3 regions of the Streptomyces sp. Y20 genome follow, and region 2 is predicted to be linked to each of the others. Evidence: riboswitches for the same ligand, from Rfam matches in the RefSeq annotation. Region 2 holds a riboswitch; each other region holds the start of a gene.
The links. A riboswitch is a leader RNA that binds a small molecule or an ion and turns the genes downstream of it on or off. The one in region 2 is predicted to bind cyclic di-AMP.

Region 1 (5,966 bases), on a different contig from region 2:
CGTCCTGTACATTTTTTACAGAGAGCGGACCGGAGTCGGTCCGCGTGAGAGGGGTGTGCCCATGTCCCGACCGTTCGCCCGCCATGTCCTGCCCCAGTTCACCGAGCGCACGGGCAGCGGCGCCCGCACCCTCGACCCGTACGGCAAGCTCTTCGAGTCCCGGATCGTCCTCCTCGGCACCCCGGTCGACGACGCCGCCGCGAGCGACGTGACGGCGCAGCTCATGTACCTCGAACACGCGGCCCCGGACCGGGACATCACGCTGTACATCAACTCGCCTGGCGGCCCCTTCCACGCCATGACCACGATCTACGACACCATGCGCTACATCAGCTGCGACGTGGCGACGTACTGCCTGGGACAGGCCTCCTCCACCGCCGCGGTGCTGCTCGCGGCCGGCGCCCCGGGCAAGCGGTCCGCGCTGCCCGGCGCGCGGATGCTGATCGAACAGCCCGGACTGCCCGAGCCGGTGCGCGGCCGTCCCAGCGACCTGCTCATCGAGGCCGAGGAGCTGGCCCGGGTCCGCGCGCTGCTGGCGCGGATGCTCGTCCGGCACACGGGGCGCACGTCCGGGCAGGTGCGCGAGGATCTGGCGCGGGACCTGTTCCTGGACGCCCCCGGGGCCCTCGCCTACGGCCTGGTGGACCACATCGTGCCCAGCCGCCGGGACGCGCCCGGCGCACCGGACCCGAGGTGAGCCCCCCGATGCCGCCGGAAGTGCCGCCGCTGCCCGCGCTGACCCGCGCCGAGGGCGACCTGATCGACCGCTATCTGGAGGCGGCCGACCTGCTGGGTCGCGTCAATCCGGCCCGGGACGGGGACACGTACCGCGGGCTGCGCGCGGCGCAGGCCCTGGTACGCAAGGCGGCAGAGCTGCGGGACGCGCTCGAGGTGATGCACCGGCGGGGCGAGACGGAGCTGCACGGGGGCACGCTGGCACGGGCGTTGCGCGTCTTGGACGGCGAGCGCCGTACCGCTCGGGTCGCGCTTCCGCCCGACACCGTCGACTGAGGCGGACACCCGGCCGGCCGGCTGCGGGCCCCGTATCGACGCCTGCCGTTCGCACCGGACTCGAAACGGCCCGAACGAGGTACGCCCGTCCGATGGATATCCGGAATGATTTTCAGGCTTCCCGACTTGTGCGGCATATGGGTCGGGTATGCGTCCGCGAGTGTTTAGCCCCAGGTCCGGGGCTACGCACGGGTCCTGACGATGTCTCGAACACAGCCATGTCCACCCGAACGGGCGAGTGGTGAGTAACACCACAAAGCCCCGATTCCGTTGGGATTTTACGACAGTTGTAGGTCAAGATCCCTGACTGACGACAAGACCCCGCCACCGCGGCGGGGCGATCCGGGCGGACGCCGAGTCCTGCCGCCGCCTGGATGACCGGTCGACAGGAGTGGATCGGCAGGAGTGGAGGACCCAGGCAAGACGGGTCGCCGGAACACATGTTCGTCCGCTGGACGCGGACGGGCGGGGTTCCGAGCCTCCCTTGGGGTGAAGCCGTGGCGACACGGCCGGGCAACTTCGCCAGCCCGAATCCGACAGGTCATCCTTCACAGGCGGCTGACGAAGGGTTGCGCATGACTGCGCTCAATCGTGTCCCGTCACTGATGGCCAGGGCCGGCACGGCCTCTGCCCTCACCCTCGCCGCCGTCGGCGGCTCGATCGCCGTGCCCGGCCTCGCCACCGGCGCGTCCGCCGCGACGATGGCGACGAAGGCACTCAACGTCGCGGCCTCCAAGAAGGGTGCGCCGTACCAGTGGGGTGCCACAGGTCCGCGCAGGTTCGACTGCTCGGGGCTGACCTTCTACTCCTTCAAGAAGGTGGGCAAGAAGCTGCCGCGCACCGCCGCGCAGCAGTACAACAAGACCCACCACATCTCCGCCCGCAGCCGCAGGGCCGGTGACCTGGTGTTCTTCCACTCGGGTTCCAGCGTCTACCACGTGGGTATCTACGCGGGCCACGGGAAGATCTGGCACGCCCCGAGGACCGGTGACGTGGTGAGGCTCCAGAAGATCTGGACCAGGAGCGTCTGGTACGGCCGGGTCAGCTGACCGGCCGCGGAACGGGAGCGCCCGGCCCCGGCCCGCTGAACGGCCGGCTCCGGGCACCGGGCCCGCTTCGAGCGCCATAGCGCCGCCCCGGTGCCCGCCCGCCGGCACGGGCGGCCCGGGGCCGGCACGTCCTCCGGCGCAACCGGCCGGGCGGGCGTGCCGCTCAGGGCTCCTGCGGCACGCCTGCCGGTAACGCGGCGGCCGGGAGCGTCCAGGGGAGTTCGATACACACCGTTTTGCCACCCTCACGGGTGGGACGGACGCGGAGCCTGCCGCCGTGCTCCGCGGTGAGCCAGCGGATGATGACCATGCCGCGGCCGTTGTCCTGCTGCACGGCGGCGGGCAGTCTCTTCGGGAAGCGGGGATGACTGTCCGTCACGCCGATGCGCAGGTGTTCGTCACGGTCCAGTGCGATGTCGACCGTGAAGGTGGGTGACTGGCCGAAGGTGTGCTGCACGGCGTTGGTGGCCAGCTCCGAGACGATCAGCCGCACGGTGTCGGCCGTTTCGGTGTCCGGCGGCAGGCCCCACTCCGCGAGGGTGCCCACGACGTAGGAGCGGGCGGCGGAGACCGAGGCGGGATCGCTCGGCAGAGTGACGGATGCTTCCAGATGGTCTGCCATGGCGACGTCGTCCCTTTCCCGCGGGACCGCGGTCCGACATACAGCGAATGCTTCGAGTACGGTCCCGGAACTGGTGCTTGTTCGCCAGACTGCCATCAACGGGTCGGTCAGGGGGAGCGATCCACCGGGATATGCATATATCTGTCGCTCGAAGCGGTGAACTCTGCGCTGCGAAACCGTATGTGGGCGGCCCGGAAGGAGTAAGGAGGAGCCCATGCAGAACGGTCCGGCAGTGCGCCGTCGGAAACTGGGCGCCGAACTGCGCAGGCTGCGTACCGGTGCCGGATTCACCAGCGGTGAGGCGGCCGGGCTCGTCGGCTGGCACCAGTCGAAAGTGAGCCGAATCGAGACCGGCGCCAGCGGTGTGAAACCGGCCGATCTGCGGTTACTGCTGGACGCCTACGGCGTCCACGACGGACACCTGCGCGAGTTGCTGCTGATGCTGGCGGGGTCGCAGGACGCGGGCGGCCGGAACCGCTGGTGGCACGCCTATCGCGGGGAACTGCCGCCGACCTATCGCGATTTCATCAGCCTGGAGTCGCAGGCGAGCGCCATGCGCACCCTGGAGACCACGGTCGTCCCCGGCCTGCTCCAGACGGCCGACTACGCCCGCGCGGTCACCCGGGCGGCCGTGAAGGACCTGGACGAGGACCGGCTGGACACGCTGGTGGAGGTGCGTCTGGCCAGGCAGGACGTGTTACGCGCGGACCCGCCGCCGGCGCTGAGCGCCGTGCTGGACGAGGCGGTGCTGCGCCGCGAGGTCGGCGGTCCCCGGGTGATGTCCCGTCAGCTGGAGCGGCTGATGGAGGCCGCGTCGCTGCCCCAGGTACGGCTCCAGATCCTGCCCTTCAGCGCCGGAGCGCATATCGGCCTCACCGGACCTTTCGTTATCTTCTCATTTCCGAGCACTTCTGATCTGGATGTAGTCGTTCTCGACCAGTTGACGAGTAGCCTCTACCTGGAACGGAAAGAAGACCTGGTGGCCTACGCCGAGGCCTTCCAGACCCTTCAGTTCCACGCCCTTTCCCCCGAGGACTCGTTGGACTACATCGCCGCAATAGGTGACGGCGCGTAAGGAGGCACCATGTCCGCACCGCCTGGGAACGTCCCTGCCAGCACCGACCTGCACGACGTGCGCTGGCTGCGCAGCAGCTACAGCACGGGCGCCAACAACTGCGTGGAGACGGCCCGGCCGCGCTCCGGCCCCGGAGCCGGGCTGCTCGCCGTGCGTGACTCCAAGATTCCGGCCGGACCGGCGCTGTTCTTCTCCGCCGACAGCTGGTCGGGATTCATCACCGCACTCTGATCGGAATCGGTCACTTCTTCATCGTTATCCGGTCACACACGACCGTGTCACGCCGACTCATGGTCGCGTCTCGCCGATGACGCGTACAGCGTGTTCGATCTCGGCCCCGGACAGGTCCGCACGGGCGGTCAGTCTCAGCCTGGAGATGCCGTCGGGCACGGAGGGAGGACGGAAACAGCCCACGGACAGGCCCGCCGTACGGCAGTCGGCCGCCCAGCGCACCGCCTGCTCCGGGGACGGAGCCCGCACGGAGACCACCGCGGCGTCCGGACGCACCGCCTCCAGACCCGTGGCGGTCAGCCGTGCGTGCAGTTCCCCGGCCACCTCACGGGCGCGCGCCGCCCGCCCCGGCTCGCGCTCCAGCAGCCGCAGCGCGGCCAGCGCGGCACCGGCCGCCGCCGGCGCCAGTCCCGTGTCGAAGATGAACGTGCGCGCCGCGTTGACCAGATGGTCGATCACCCGGGCCGGGCCGAGCACCACCCCGCCCTGGCTGCCCAGCGACTTGGACAGGGTCGCCGTGGCGACCACGTCGTCGGCTCCCGCGAGGCCGGCCGCGTACGGCGCGCCCCGGCCGCCGTCGCCCAGCACGCCGAGCCCGTGGGCGTCGTCCACGACCAGCCCGGCGCCGTACTCCCGGCACGCCGCGGCCAGCGCGGCCAGCGGCGCCCGGTCCCCGTCGACCGAGAACACCGTGTCGGAGACGACGATCGCCGCGCCCCCGTGCGTGCCGAGCGCCTTGCGCACGGCCTCCGGGTCGGCGTGCCCGAAGACCTGCGTGCCGCCCCGCGCCAGCCGGCAGCCGTCGATGAGGGAGGCGTGGTTGCCCGCGTCGGAGACGATGAGCGAGCCGTGCGGGCCGAGGACGGTGACCGCGGCCAGGTTCGCGGCATAGCCCGAGGAGAAGACCAGGGCCGCCTCGAACCCGCAGAACGCGGCCAGCGCGCGCTCCAGCTCGGTGTGCAACTCGGTGGTGCCGGTCACCAGCCGGGACCCGGTGGAGCCGCCGCCCCACGTCCGGGCCGCCCGGGCCGCTCCTTCGGTGACCTCCGGATGGTGGGCCAGACCCAGGTAGTCGTTGCTCGCCAGGTCCAGCAACGGGGAGTCGGCGGGGCGCGGGCGCAGGGTGCGGACGAGTCCGGCGCGGCGGCGCGCCTCGGCCTGCTCGTCGATCCAGCCGAACGCCATGGGTCCTCCGGTGCTTTTGTAGGTAGCGGACAGACCTTAGCGGCACGACCAGCCGCCCAGTGTGTGGCAATACCCACACGGTGAACCGTCTCCGTTGTGCAAACTCTCCTTGGCCCCGAGCGGTCCCGTAGGACAGGATCGGGCCTCATGGACCTGCTGAACACGCTGGTGGACAAGGGGCTTCGGCGCGAGCTGCCGACCCGCGAGGAAGCACTCGCCGTGCTGGCCACCTCCGACGACGACCTGCTCGATGTGGTGGCCGCGGCCGGCAAGGTGCGCCGGCACTGGTTCGGGCGACGGGTGAAACTCAACTATCTGGTGAACCTCAAGTCGGGCCTGTGCCCGGAGGACTGCTCCTACTGCTCCCAGCGGCTCGGCTCCGAGGCCGGCATCCTGAAGTACACCTGGCTCAAGCCGGACGAGGCCTCGCAGGCCGCCGCCGCGGGGCTCGCGGGCGGCGCCAAGCGGGTCTGCCTGGTGGCCAGCGGGCGGGGCCCGACCGACCGGGACGTGGACCGCGTCTCGGACACCATCAAGGCGATCAAGGAGCAGAACCAGGGCGTCGAGGTGTGCGCCTGCCTGGGCCTGCTCTCCGACGGTCAGGCCGAGCGGCTGCGCGAAGCCGGCGCGGATGCCTACAACCACAACCTCAACACCTCGGAGTCGACCTACGAGGACATCACCACCACCCACACGTACGCCGATCGGGTGGACACGGTGCAGAAGGCGCACGCCGCCGGACTGTCCGCCTGTTCGGGTCTCATCGCCGGCATGGGCGAGAGGGACGAGGACC
Region 2 (5,966 bases):
GGTGACCGCGCCGGCGTAGACCTTGCCGTCGTCGGTGATCAGGGCGTTGACCAGGCGGGTGGAGAAGACCGTGCCCTTGCCGAAGGCCCCGGAGACCGGCTCACCGAGCGAGCCGAGGAAGCCGCCGAGGTCACCGCCCTTGGAGCCGGTGGGCAGGCCGCCCTTGGCACCGGTGTCGAAGGCGGCGACGGACGTCCAGCCCTTGCCGAGGACCGTGGCCCCGCGCAGCCCCTTGGCGAACTCCCCGCCGCTCCGCGGGCCGTGCTCCGGCGCCGGGTGCCCGTCCCTGGACTTCCCGTCCGCCCTCGGGGCGTGCCCGGGACCCGCGTCCCCGTCCTCGCCCTCGGTGACCTTCGCGCCCTTGGGCGGGGTGAAGTCGAAGGTGGAGGCGGCCGGTTCGGCGAAGGAGACCCGGGTGAAGCCGGCGTCGACCACGGCGGCGCCGCCGCCGCTGGGGGTGAGCGTGAACTTCAGCGGCAGACCCGTCCGCGCGTCCACGGCGATGCTGATCGCGCCGACGGTGGTGCCGGACTGCCTGGGCTTGATCAGCAGCTTGTAGGCGTCGCGCCCGGCGACCTGGGCCGTGCCGTCGACGGTGACGGACGTGGTGGTGTCGACCGACTTCAGGACCTGGTCGGCGAAGTCCTTCGGCGTGGCCGGCTGCCGGGTCCTGCGGTCCCCGCCGGAGCCGGCCGCGGTGGAGTGGTGTACCTCGTTGCTCTTGCTGTCGTAGCCCCAGACGTCCTTGCCGTCGTGGATCAGGCTGTACTCGGCGCCGCTCTCCAGCAGCGACAGCTTCTGCCGGTCGGGGCCGTCGGCGGCGACGCGCAGGGTGTGCGTGCCGGAGACCAGCTCGGTGAGCCTGGTCCGCGGGTCGGCGGAGGACCCGCCGCCGGAGCCCTTGTCCGCCCCGGAGAGCAGGCTGTTCTCCAGGCCGCCGAGTTCGGGCAGCCCCAGGTCGGTGCTGATCTTCACGGTGCCGGACAGCTGCTGCACGTCCGACCTGGCGATCTTCTCGACGAGCTGCTGGGCGCTGATCCTCGGCAGGTCGGGGTCACCGGAGTCGGCGAGCGCCGGGACGAGCCCGATCGTGGCCGCGGCCACCCCCACCACGGCGACGGGGACGGCGTACCGGGCGGCCTTGCGCCGGCCGGATCGCGGGTCCTCGTCGTGCGCGGCGCCCACTGCGTCGTCGGATGCGTACGGTGCCATGTGTGCCTTACCTCCGTCGTCGGCGGCGGCTGTCCCCACGCTGGTCCACCTGAGCCGCCATTCTCACCCGAATCGGTGAGGAGTGGTGATTTCCGTAGTGACCATCTGACCAAATCGGCCGCGCGGAAGCGTCAGCCCTCGGGGCCAACTCCGTGTACGTCTGCGGTATGACATACGAAGGCGGCATCTCCCCCGACCCGTAGGGGTCGTGCGGGAAGACGCCGCCCGAAGAGGTGTCCGGCCGGTTCAGCCGGCGCGGTGCACCACCGCGTCGCACAGCTCCAGCAGCGCCGCCTTGGCGTCGCACTCCCGCAGCGGCGCCAGCGCGGCCCGCGCCTCCTCCGCGTACCGCACGGTGTCCCGGCGGGCCTGCTCCAGCGCGGGGTGCGCGCGCAGCGCGGTCAGCGCCTCGGCGTGCCGGGCGTCGTCGCTGAGGTCGGAGTCCAGCAGCTCGCACAGCGCGAGGTCCTCGGACCGGCCCAGCCGGGCGGCGCGTTCGCGCAGCCGGAGCACGGGGAGGGTGGCAATGCCCTCGCGCAGGTCGGTGCCCGGGGTCTTGCCGGACTCGTGGGAGTCGGAGGCGATGTCCAGGACGTCGTCGGCGAGCTGGAAGGCGACGCCGAGCCGTTCGCCGTACTGGGTGAGCACGTCGACGACCCTTTCGTCGGCGCCGGACATCATCGCGCCGAACCGGCACGACACCGCCACCAGGGAACCCGTCTTGCCGCCGAGCACGTCCAGGTAGTGCTCGACCGGATCGCGGCCGTCCGAGGGGCCCGCGGTCTCCAGGATCTGGCCGGTGACGAGCCGTTCGAACGCGAGGGCCTGCACCCGGACCGCCTCGGGGCCGAGGTCGGCGAGGATCTGGGAGGCGCGGGCGAAGAGGAAGTCGCCGGTGAGGACCGCGACGGAGTTGCCCCAGCGCGTGTTGGCACTGGCCACGCCGCGCCGCACGGCCGCCTCGTCCATGACGTCGTCGTGGTACAGCGTGGCCAGATGGGTCAGCTCGACGACCACGGCGGACGGGACGACACCCGGCGCGTAGGGGTCGCCGAACTGCGCCGCGAGCATCACGAGCAGCGGCCTGAACCGCTTCCCACCGGCCCGTACGAGGTGCTGCGCGGCCTCCGTGATGAACGGGACCTCGCTCTTGGTGGCCTCGAGCAAGCCTTCCTCGACAGCCGTCAATCCGGCCTGGACATCGGCTTCCAGAGCCTGGTCCCGCACGCTCAGCCCGAACGGCCCGACGACGGTCACGAGGGGTCTCCTGTCTGCTGCTGTCTGCTGGCGATCACACGGTTTGTCGATAGGTCGCTGCCCTCACTCAACTCAGCGTATCCGGTCCTCTTTCGATCACCGATAGCGGCCAGCGGTCCAGCCCGGGCGGTATCGGATCAGAACGGCCATGAGTGTGATCAGGTGGTAAGAACGGACATTTATCGACTTAACGACAATTCATATCCCCTTCCGTGACTCTCCACCCCCGTGCCGAGCACCGGGGCGGGAATGCGCCGGCTCCCCCTTGTCTGTTTTGAACTGATTTGCCATTTCGTGAATTGGGTCACGCGGCGTTCCGGCCGGCCTCCGCCCCCGCGGCCTCCCGAATCCTTGCCCCGTGGGTGAGTTGAGGGTTGGCAGCCGCAAAGGATCAAGCACCCCATACGGCGTCGATCAAGGTCAAATAGTGCGTTGTGTGAATCCGGCACTTGTTCCCGACATGTGCTCTCGCATACGTTCCCGGCCGTCGGGCGGACGCCTAATCCTGCCGCCGCCCGCATCACCCATCGACGAACCCATTCGTACGGCAGGAGCGGGGGACCCAGGTAAGCCGCCGGGCCGGAACGGCACACGCCGCGCCGGAACGGCTAGGGGTGAAGCCGTGCCTCCTCCAGGGCACGGCCGGGCGCCTCCCCGCCCGAACCCGACAGCTCACCTCGCAGGCGTAGGAGAGGAACTTCCGCATGTCTGCCGCCGTTCAGCACCGCCGTTCCCGCAACAGCCGCCTCGTCCGCGCCCTCGCAGCCGTGGGCACCGGCGCCGCCGTCCTCGCCCTGCCGCTCATCGGCGCCACCAGCGCCGCCGCGGCCCCGACCACCGCCGCGGCGGCCACCACCCCCGCCGGCTACCCGAACACCCTCGACGGCTGGATCCGCGAGTCGCTCGCGATCATGGCCCAGAAGGGCATCCCGGGCACCTACAACGGCATCTACCGCAACATCATCCGCGAGTCGTCGGGCAACCCGGCCGCCATCAACCTGTGGGACTCCAACGCGGCCGCGGGCATCCCGTCCAAGGGCCTGCTCCAGGTCATCGACCCCACCTTCAAGGCCTACCACGTGGCCGGGACGTCGTTCGACATCTACGACCCGGTCGCGAACATCACCGCCGCCTGCAACTACGCGGCCGCGCGCTACGGCTCGATCGACAACGTGTTCGGCGCGTACTGACCGGCACCGGCGGCGGGCACTGCTGACATCCCGGTCAGTCGGCCGGGAACAGTCTCTCGAGGACGACGGCGACGCCGTCGTCCTCGTTGGACAAGGTGACCTCGTCCGCGACCGCCCTGAGTTCGGGGTGGGCGCCGGCCATCGCGACGCCGTGGGCCGCCCAGTCGAACATCGGGATGTCGTTGGGCATGTCGCCGAAGGCCACGGCCCGTCCGGCGCCGATCCCCAGCCGCTCCGCGGCCAGCGCGAGCCCCGTCGCCTTGGTCACCCCGCTCGGCTGGAGCTCCACGGTCCCCGGCCCCGACATCGTGACGGTCGCCAGGGAGCCCCCCACCGCGCGCGCCACGGCCGCCAGCTCGTCGTCCGACAGCTCGGCATGACGCAGCAGCACCTTGCTGATGGGCGCGCGCCACAGGTCGTCCCGCCGGCCGACCCGCAGCGCGGGCAGCGCCGGACGGGGCATCCGGTAGCCGGGCTCGATGAGCGTGAGCCCGTCCACGCCGTCCTGGTCGACCGCCGCGAAGACCTGCCCCACCTCCGCCTCGATCTTGCCGAGCGCGGTCTCCGCCAGCTCCCGGTCCAGCCGGACCGACCACAGCAGGCGGCCGGTCCCGGCGTCGTAGAGCTGCGCGCCCTGCCCGCACACCGCGAGCCCCGTGCATCCCAGGCGCGTCAGGAGCGGCCGTACCCGCGGGGCCGGGCGCCCCGTCACCACGAGGTGGCGGGCTCCGGCCCGCGCCACCCGCGCGAGCGCGGCGAGCGACCGGTCGGAGACGGTGTCGTCGCCACGCAGCAGCGTCCCGTCCAGGTCGGTGGCGATCAGGGCGTACGCGGGGGTGGGTGCCATGATCAGAGAATACGGACACCGCACCCCGCCGACTCACCCCGTTCTCCTGGCACTTACGTGCTGAGCGGCCCCGACCGGCCGGTTCCGGCCGGTCCCCGCGGGCCCTTCGGCCGTGGTCCCCGGCGGCTCCGCCGCCGCCTGCCCGGACGGAGGCGGAACGGGTGACGGCCCCGGGCGGAACACCTCACCCGTGGGCCGCCGCCAGGTGCCTCGCCAGCCGTGGGGACGCGAACTCCGTACCGCAGACGAAGCGCATCACCGGGCCGTACGAGGACGCCGCCGGCAGGCCGGTGAAGTACAGGCCCGGCACCGAGGAGACGTAACCGGGGCCGAGTCTCGGCGTGCCGCGGCTGAGCGCGAGCCCGGCGCGCAGTCCCGGGCCGAGGAAGTCCATCGCCGCGACGTCGACGCGGTAGCCGGTGGCGGCGATGACGTGGTCGGCGGTGAGCCGCTCGGTCCGCCCGGCGTGGGTGCGGACGGTGACCACGGGGCTGCCGTCGGGGGCCTCGGCGCCCACCACCCGCTCGACGTCCCGCACCCGCACCCCCTTCTCGAAGCGCTCGCGCAGCCACCAGGCGCCGAGCGGGCCGAGGACCCGGCGGACCAGGTAGTGACGGGTGGGCTCGGGCAGGAAGCGGTACGGCTGCGGGTGGTGGCTGAGCGCCCACAGCGACCAGGCGCGGCCGAACGGGGACCGCGGCCGGAACGCCGGCTGCTGCCAGGGCGGGCTGCCGAAGGCGACCCGCCCGCGTCCGCGCGCGACCACGCGCACGCGTGCGCCCGCCTCGGCGGCGAGCGTAGCCGTCTCCAGCGCGGACTGGCCGGCGCCGATGACGATCAGCTCCCGGCCGGCGAACCGGCCGAGGTCGTGGTGCTGGGAGCTGTGCGAGACGGGACCGGACGGGGAAGGCCCGCCGGGCGCCGCTCCCGCCAGCTCCGGCGGCAGGTGGGCGAGCCCCGCCAGGCCGGTGGCGACGACGACCGCGCGCGCGGTGAACAGCTCCCCGGAGTCCAGCCCGAGTGCGAAGCCGCCGCCCGGGCCGCGGTCGGCCGAGACGACACGCACCCGCTCCAGGCCGGGGACCAGCCGCTGCTGGAACCACTCGCCGTAGGCGGTGAACGTCTCCACCGGGATGATGTCCTCGTCGCTCACCAGGCGGCGGACGCCGGCCGCGTCGCAGTAGTCGGCGAGGGTGTGGCCGGGCTGGGGGCAGTCGAGGTTCGAGGCGGCGGGCGTCGACTTCAGGAGCATGCCCTCGGGCATGTGGTCACGCCAGCTGACCATGGGCTCGCCGAAGACGCGGACGGGGATGCCGCGCGCCCGCAGATGCGCGGCGGTGGACAGGCCGAACGGCCCCGCCCCGATGACTGCAACCGGTCGATTCACGAAGTCCCTCCCCAGGACGCGGTGCGCCACGCCGTCGTGGCCTTGCCTGCTTCGTGCTTGCCTGCTTCATGCC
Region 3 (5,966 bases), on a different contig from region 2:
ACCGTGCACGTGCTCAACGCGCCGTCCCCCGCGGCCACCGCGTCCCTGCCCATCGGCAGGGAGGTCGGACGCCGGGCGCTGGGCCTGCTCGCGTAGGAGGGCGGCCTCGTGGGGCGCCGTAAAATCGGTCGTACTGTGTCTGACTCCCTGAACACCCCCGATGCCCCGCCCTCGGCACCGCACGATCCCGGTGTGTCCGTCCGGCACACCCGCACCCGGGGCGAGCCGCGGTTCCCGGACGGGCCCAGGGCCGACCCCGCCGGCTCCCATTTCGAACGGCGGATCCGGAGCTTCCAGCCGCGGCGCAGCCGGGTGACGGCCGGGCAGGCCGACGCCCTCCAGCGGCTGTGGCCCACATGGGGGCTGGACATCGACGGGCAGCGGGTGATCGACCTCGGCGAGCTGTTCGGGAACGACCGCCCCGTGGTCCTGGAGATCGGGTTCGGGATGGGCGAGGCGACCGCGCGGATGGCCGCGGCCGACCCGGGCACCAACATCCTGGCCGTGGACGTGCACACCCCGGGGCAGGGCAACCTGCTCAATCTGGCGGAGCGCGACCGGCTGTCCAACGTCCGGGTGGGCAACGGCGACGCGATCATCCTGCTCCGGGAGATGCTGCGCCCCGACGCGCTGGACGGGCTGCGCGTCTACTTCCCCGATCCCTGGCCCAAGAAGCGGCACCACAAGCGGCGCCTCATCCAGCCCGAGTTCCTCACCCTGGCCGCGGCCCGGCTGAAGCCCGGCGCGATCGTGCACTGCGCGACCGACTGGGAGCCGTACGCCGAACAGATGCTCGAGGTGCTCGGCGCGCACCCCGACTTCGAGAACACGCGGGCAGAGGGCGGTTTCGCCCCGCGCCCCGAGTTCCGGCCGCTGACCCGTTTCGAGGGACAGGGCCTGGACAAGGGTCATGTGGTGAACGACCTGCTGTTCCGGCGCGTACCGCACCGGGAGCGATGAGTCCGGCCCCGCGCCCGGACCGGTAATCCGCTCCTGCCCCTCGTCCCGCCACCGTTAGGGTCGATGCCGTGGCCACCAGTCCCCCGTTCCCGACGTATCCCCCGCGCCCCGGCGACGGTGTGCTCCGCCATCCGCACTGGTGGCAGCGCAGGTGGGTGCGGTACGGGGCGCTGAGCACGCTGCTGGCGCTGTCGGGGCTGGTCATCCTGGCGCTCGTGCGGCGCCAGACCGGCACGGAGGGCTTCGTCGTGGGGCTCGGGCTGGCCGTGCTGCCCGTGCCCTGGCTGCTGGCCGCGTTCCGGTGGCTGGACCGGGTGGAGCCGGGGCCCTGGCGGAACCTGGTCTTCGCCTTCGCCTGGGGAGCGTGCGCGGCGGCGCTGATAGCCATCGTCGCCAACAGCTTCGCCACCCGGTGGATCGCCACCTCGACCGCGGACCCGGCCGGCGCGGACACCCTCGGCGCCACCGTGATAGCGCCGATCGTCGAGGAGTCCGCGAAGGCCGCGGCCGTCCTGCTGGTCTTCCTCTTCCGCAGACGCCATTTCACCGGGCTCGTGGACGGTGTGGTGATAGCGGGGATCACCGCCACCGGCTTCGCGTTCACCGAGAACATCCTCTACCTCGGCACGGCCTTCGGGACCGACCAGCTCACCGGTGGCCACGGCATCGCCTCCGTCACCGCCGCGACCTTCTTCGTGCGCATCGTGATGTCGCCGTTCGCGCACCCCCTGTTCACGGTCCTGACCGGCATCGGTTTCGGCGTCGCCGCTCGCTCCGGCGAGCGGCAGCGCGTGCGGCGGGTCCTGCTGCCGGTCTGCGGACTGCTGCTCGCGATGAGCATGCACGCCTTCTGGAACGGCTCCTCCACGTTCGGCCGGTACGGGTTCTTCGCCGTCTACGCCGCCTTCATGCTGCCCGCGTTCGCGCTGCTGACCTGGCTCGCGATCTGGACCCGGCAGCGGGAGCTGCGGACGGTGCGCGCGGAGCTCCCCGTGTACGTACTGGCCGGATGGCTGGGTCCGGGCGAGCCGTTCGCGCTCGGTTCGATGCGGGCCCGGCGGATGGCCCGGGACTACGCCCGGCACCACCTCGGCCGGCCGGCGGCGCGGGAGGTGGCGCGCTACGAGGCGTACGCGACCTCGCTGGCGTTCCTGCGGCACCGGGGGCGGCGCGGGCGGGCCGGGGCCGACTTCGCCGTACGGGAGCGGGAGCTGCTGGACGAGCTGTGGCGGCGCAGGGAAGGGGCACGCCCGGCACTGGAGTACGCGGCACGGGCCGCCACGCCGGCCCGCCCGGTGCACGCGGGCCCCGTGCCGTACGGGCACGGCGCCCCGGCGGGCGCCTACCCGGCCTGCAACCCGTACCGGACGTAGACGCACGGGACGGCTGGGGGAGATCGGCCGGGGCGGGACGGGCGGTTACGCGGAGGCCGTGGTCAGGGTGGCCAGCTCGTCGTCCGTGAGCGTCAGGTCCGCCACGCCCAGTAGCGCCGGGAGCTGCTCCACCGTGCGTGCCGAGGCGATCGGGGCCGTGACGGTCGGCTGGGCGGCCAGCCAGGCCAGGGCGACCGTGGCGACCGGGACCTCGTGGGCGGCGGCGATGTCGTCCAGGGCCGCCAGGACCCGCCGGCCGCCCTCGGAGTCCGCGTACTTCCGGGCCGTACCGGCGCGGGCGCTGTCGACGGTCGTACCGGGGCGGTACTTGCCGGTGAGGAAGCCCGACGCGAGGGAGAAGTAGGGGACGGCGGCCAGGTTCTCGCGGGCGGCGAGGTCCTGGAGCGGGCCCTCGTACGTGTCGCGGGAGACCAGGTTGTAGTGGGGCTGGAGGGCGACGTAGCGGGCCAGTCCCTCGCGGTCGGAGTGGTCGAGGGAGGCCCGGAGGCGCTCGGAGCTGATGTTGGAGGCGGCGATGTGCCGGACCTTGCCGGCCTTCACCAGCTCGTCCAGTGCGCCGATGATCTCCTCCACCGGCACCTCGGGCTGGTCGAAGTGGGTGTAGTAGAGGTCGATGCGGTCGGTGTCCAGGCGGCGCAGCGAGGCGTCGGCGGCGGCCTTGATGTTCGCCGCGGCCAGGCCCCGGTACTCGGGGTGCTGGCTGACCTTGGTGGCGATGACGACGTCGTCGCGGTTGCCGCGGGCCTTGACCCACTTGCCGATGATCGTCTCCGACTCGCCGCCCTGGTTGCCCTCGATCCAGGCGGAGTAGGAGTCGGCGGTGTCGATGAAGTTGCCGCCCGCGGCCGTGTAGGCGTCCAGGACGGCGAAGGACGCCTGCTCGTCGGCGGTCCAGCCGAAGACGTTGCCGCCGAGGGCGAGCGGGAAGACCCGGAGGTCGGAGGAGCCGAGTGTGCGTGGTGATGTCAGTGAGGTCATACGTCACTACAACGCTGGCGGCGATGATCACAATCCGCCGCCGGCACCAAGTTCCCGCAAAACCGTCAGGGGGTGAGGCCCTTGCCCCGCAGCCACGCCATCGGGTCGATGGCGGCGGCCTGGCCGCCGGGGTGGACCTCCAGGTGCAGGTGCGGGCCGGTGACGTTGCCGGTGGCGCCCACCCGGCCGATGACCTCGCCGGTGGTGACCTTCTGGCCGGCCGTGACGTTGATCGAGGACTGGTGGCAGAACCACAGCTCGGTGCCGTCGTCGAGGGTGAGGATCGTGCGGTAGCCGTAGGAGCCGGCCCAGCCCGCCTCGGTGATCGTGCCGCCGTGGATGGCCTTGATGAGGGTGCCGGTGGGGGCGGCGAAGTCCAGGCCGGTGTGGTGGCCGGAGGACCACATCGAGCCGGCCTGGCCGAACGTCGAGGTGATCGTGTACGAGGAGGTGGGCAGCGTGTACTGACCGGCCAGCTTCGCCAGCTCGGCCTGCCGCTCCTCCTCGGCCGCCTTCGCGGCCTTCTGGTCCGCCTCCTTCGCGGCGGCGGCCTCCGCCGCGCCCTTGGCCTCGGCCGCCTTCGCGGCGGCCTCCTTCTCGGCCTGGGCGGCGGCGTCCGCGCTCTGCTTCTCGGCGGCGGCGAGGGCGACGGCCGTGGCCTTGTTGTCGGCCTGCCCCTGCTGCTGCTCGGCCTGGGCCATGATCCGGCTGCGCAGGGCCTCGCCCGCGCCGGCGCCCTGCTGGTCGTCGGCGGAGGCCGCGCCGACGCTGCTGAGCGCGGTCGTGGCGGTCTGCGGGGCCTCGGTGGCGGTGTCGCCGAAGAAGGAGCCGACGGAGGGCAGGTCCGGCAGGGAGATGGAGACCGGCGGCTTACCGGTGTTGGCGCTGGCCATGCCGCCCGCTCCGACCGCGGCCATCACGCCGACACCGAGGACGGTGGAGCTGCGGGCGAAGCCGCCGCGCTGCTTGGCGACCCGGTGCCGGCCGCGGACCGGGGCGACGGAGTCCTCGGTGGGGTTCCACTCCTCCCAGGGGCCCTCGCCGGCTCGGTAGGCGTCGTAGCCGAAGGTCTCGGTCTCGCGCTGAGCCGGCACGAACGGGGTCTCGGGGGCAGGCCGGTTGGACGCCACGCGGGCGCGCTCCTTTCCTTCCGCCGCCTACCGGGTTAGCTGACGGGTTCGGAGCGGGAAGGTCTCCTACGCGCGTATACCGGTCGTGGACCGTGTGAGCTCCACGTCGGCGTTCGCGAGATTCACCCCAGGGTGGTGGTTCCCCGGTTCCCTTGCGGGATTCGGCGCGTGCGCGCGGAGCCGTCGCTGGTGACGGCTGGGACGACCGCGCTGCGTTATCGAACGTTAATAGACCCGCCAGTCACTTTCCAAGCCGTTCGTCTAGATCATTACCGTTCAAACCTGGGGATTTACCGGTCATGGCGTCTGCAATGAGGGCGAGTTGGCCGACGTACAGGAGTCACTCGCGGCTTTGATGGTGACTCGGCCGCTATCGCACAGCGCCCGCCCGGTCACGGTCCGTCACTATCACCGGGGGCCGCGGAACCGATGTGCGTCGCACCCCGTGGATGGCGTACAGTAGAGACACAACGACGCGGGGTGGAGCAGCTCGGTAGCTCGCTGGGCTCATAACCCAGAGGTCGCAGGTTCAAATCCTGTCCCCGCTACGGAAACTCAGGGCCGGAATCCATTGGATTCCGGCCCTGAGTGCTATCCGGCGAGCAGGTGCCCGTTCGGCGCCTTGGCGAGGGACTCCAGCTCCGGCAGTACGACTACCCGGGCGCCCGCGCCGGTCAGCACACCCGAGCCGTCGGCCGCCGCGACGAACGTGTCGGGCTCCCGCCACGCCGTGACCACCCTGCGCACCCCGGACCGCAGGATCAGCTCGGCGCAGGGGGCGGGCCGGGAGGCGCGGCGGGCGCAGGGTTCCAGGCTGCTGTAGACCGTGGCGCCGGGCAGGCGCGGATCGGCCGGGTCGGTCTTCGCGAGGGCCGCCTCCTCCGCGTGGACCATCGGGTCGGCGCCCTCGCGGGAGTGGCCGCGGGCCAGCTCCGTACCGTCCGCGGCGACCACGACCGCGCCGACACTGAACGCCGTCCGGGAGGGCGGGCACAGGGCGGCGAGTTCGCAGGCGGTGCGCAGCCAGTGGCGGTCGGCCGGATTGGGGACCGGGCCGGCGCCGGGGGCCGTGGGCTCGTAGCGCATGAGGACGACGTCCTCGATGCGGCGGGTCTCGGTCAGGCGCAGGCGTCCGCCCTGGTAGGCGCCGGGACCGAACAGGCGCGGGGCCGCGGGGTCGCCGACGAGGCGCGGGGCGAGGACCAGCTGGAGTTCGTCGGCGAGGTCCTGCTGGAGCAGCTGGGTGTGGACCTGGCCGCCGCCCTCGACCATCAGTCGCTCGACGCCCCGCACGTCGTGCAGATGCTCCAGCAGGACCCGCCAGTCCAGGACGGGACCGAGCGGCACGACGTCGGCGGTGCCGCCGAGGAGACGCGCGGCCCGGCCGGCGCCCGCGTCGGTGGTGCAGACGAGCTTGTCGCCGCCGGTGTGCCAGAAATGGGCGCCCGGGTCGAGGTCGCCGGAGGCGGTGACGGTCACCTTCAGCGGGTACGCCGGCCGGCCC

Region 1: it holds a riboswitch for cyclic di-AMP, as region 2 does, so the genes downstream of both, ACGFT1_RS32060 (C40 family peptidase) here and ACGFT1_RS13635 (transglycosylase SLT domain-containing protein) in region 2, are expected to answer to the same signal.
Region 3: it holds a riboswitch for cyclic di-AMP, as region 2 does, so the genes downstream of both, ACGFT1_RS11305 (M23 family metallopeptidase) here and ACGFT1_RS13635 (transglycosylase SLT domain-containing protein) in region 2, are expected to answer to the same signal.

What each region holds. Positions count from the first base shown of each region.
Region 1 covers NZ_JBIDDP010000017.1:114,516-120,481, reverse strand. Annotated here, with positions in the region: gene ACGFT1_RS32070 (ATP-dependent Clp protease proteolytic subunit) at 62-697, shown strand; gene ACGFT1_RS32065 (hypothetical protein) at 706-1,011, shown strand; cyclic di-AMP (ydaO/yuaA leader) riboswitch at 1,451-1,584, shown strand; gene ACGFT1_RS32060 (C40 family peptidase) at 1,587-2,060, shown strand; gene ACGFT1_RS32055 (ATP-binding protein) at 2,224-2,682, opposite strand; gene ACGFT1_RS32050 (helix-turn-helix domain-containing protein) at 2,897-3,757, shown strand; gene ACGFT1_RS32045 (DUF397 domain-containing protein) at 3,767-3,988, shown strand; gene ACGFT1_RS32040 (8-amino-7-oxononanoate synthase) at 4,046-5,173, opposite strand; gene bioB (biotin synthase BioB) at 5,321-5,966, shown strand, end outside.
Region 2 covers NZ_JBIDDP010000004.1:479,939-485,904, forward strand. Annotated here, with positions in the region: gene ACGFT1_RS13625 (outer membrane lipoprotein carrier protein LolA) at 1-1,212, opposite strand, end outside; gene ACGFT1_RS13630 (polyprenyl synthetase family protein) at 1,459-2,469, opposite strand; cyclic di-AMP (ydaO/yuaA leader) riboswitch at 2,988-3,170, shown strand; gene ACGFT1_RS13635 (transglycosylase SLT domain-containing protein) at 3,174-3,659, shown strand; gene ACGFT1_RS13640 (HAD family hydrolase) at 3,694-4,506, opposite strand; gene ACGFT1_RS13645 (FAD-dependent oxidoreductase) at 4,691-5,893, opposite strand.
Region 3 covers NZ_JBIDDP010000003.1:647,904-653,869, reverse strand. Annotated here, with positions in the region: gene lhgO (L-2-hydroxyglutarate oxidase) at 1-96, shown strand, start outside; gene trmB (tRNA (guanosine(46)-N7)-methyltransferase TrmB) at 136-960, shown strand; gene ACGFT1_RS11315 (PrsW family intramembrane metalloprotease) at 1,029-2,333, shown strand; gene ACGFT1_RS11310 (aldo/keto reductase) at 2,379-3,323, opposite strand; gene ACGFT1_RS11305 (M23 family metallopeptidase) at 3,398-4,462, opposite strand; cyclic di-AMP (ydaO/yuaA leader) riboswitch at 4,472-4,639, opposite strand; tRNA gene ACGFT1_RS11300 (tRNA-Met) at 4,937-5,010, shown strand; gene ACGFT1_RS11295 (dihydrofolate reductase family protein) at 5,054-5,966, opposite strand, start outside.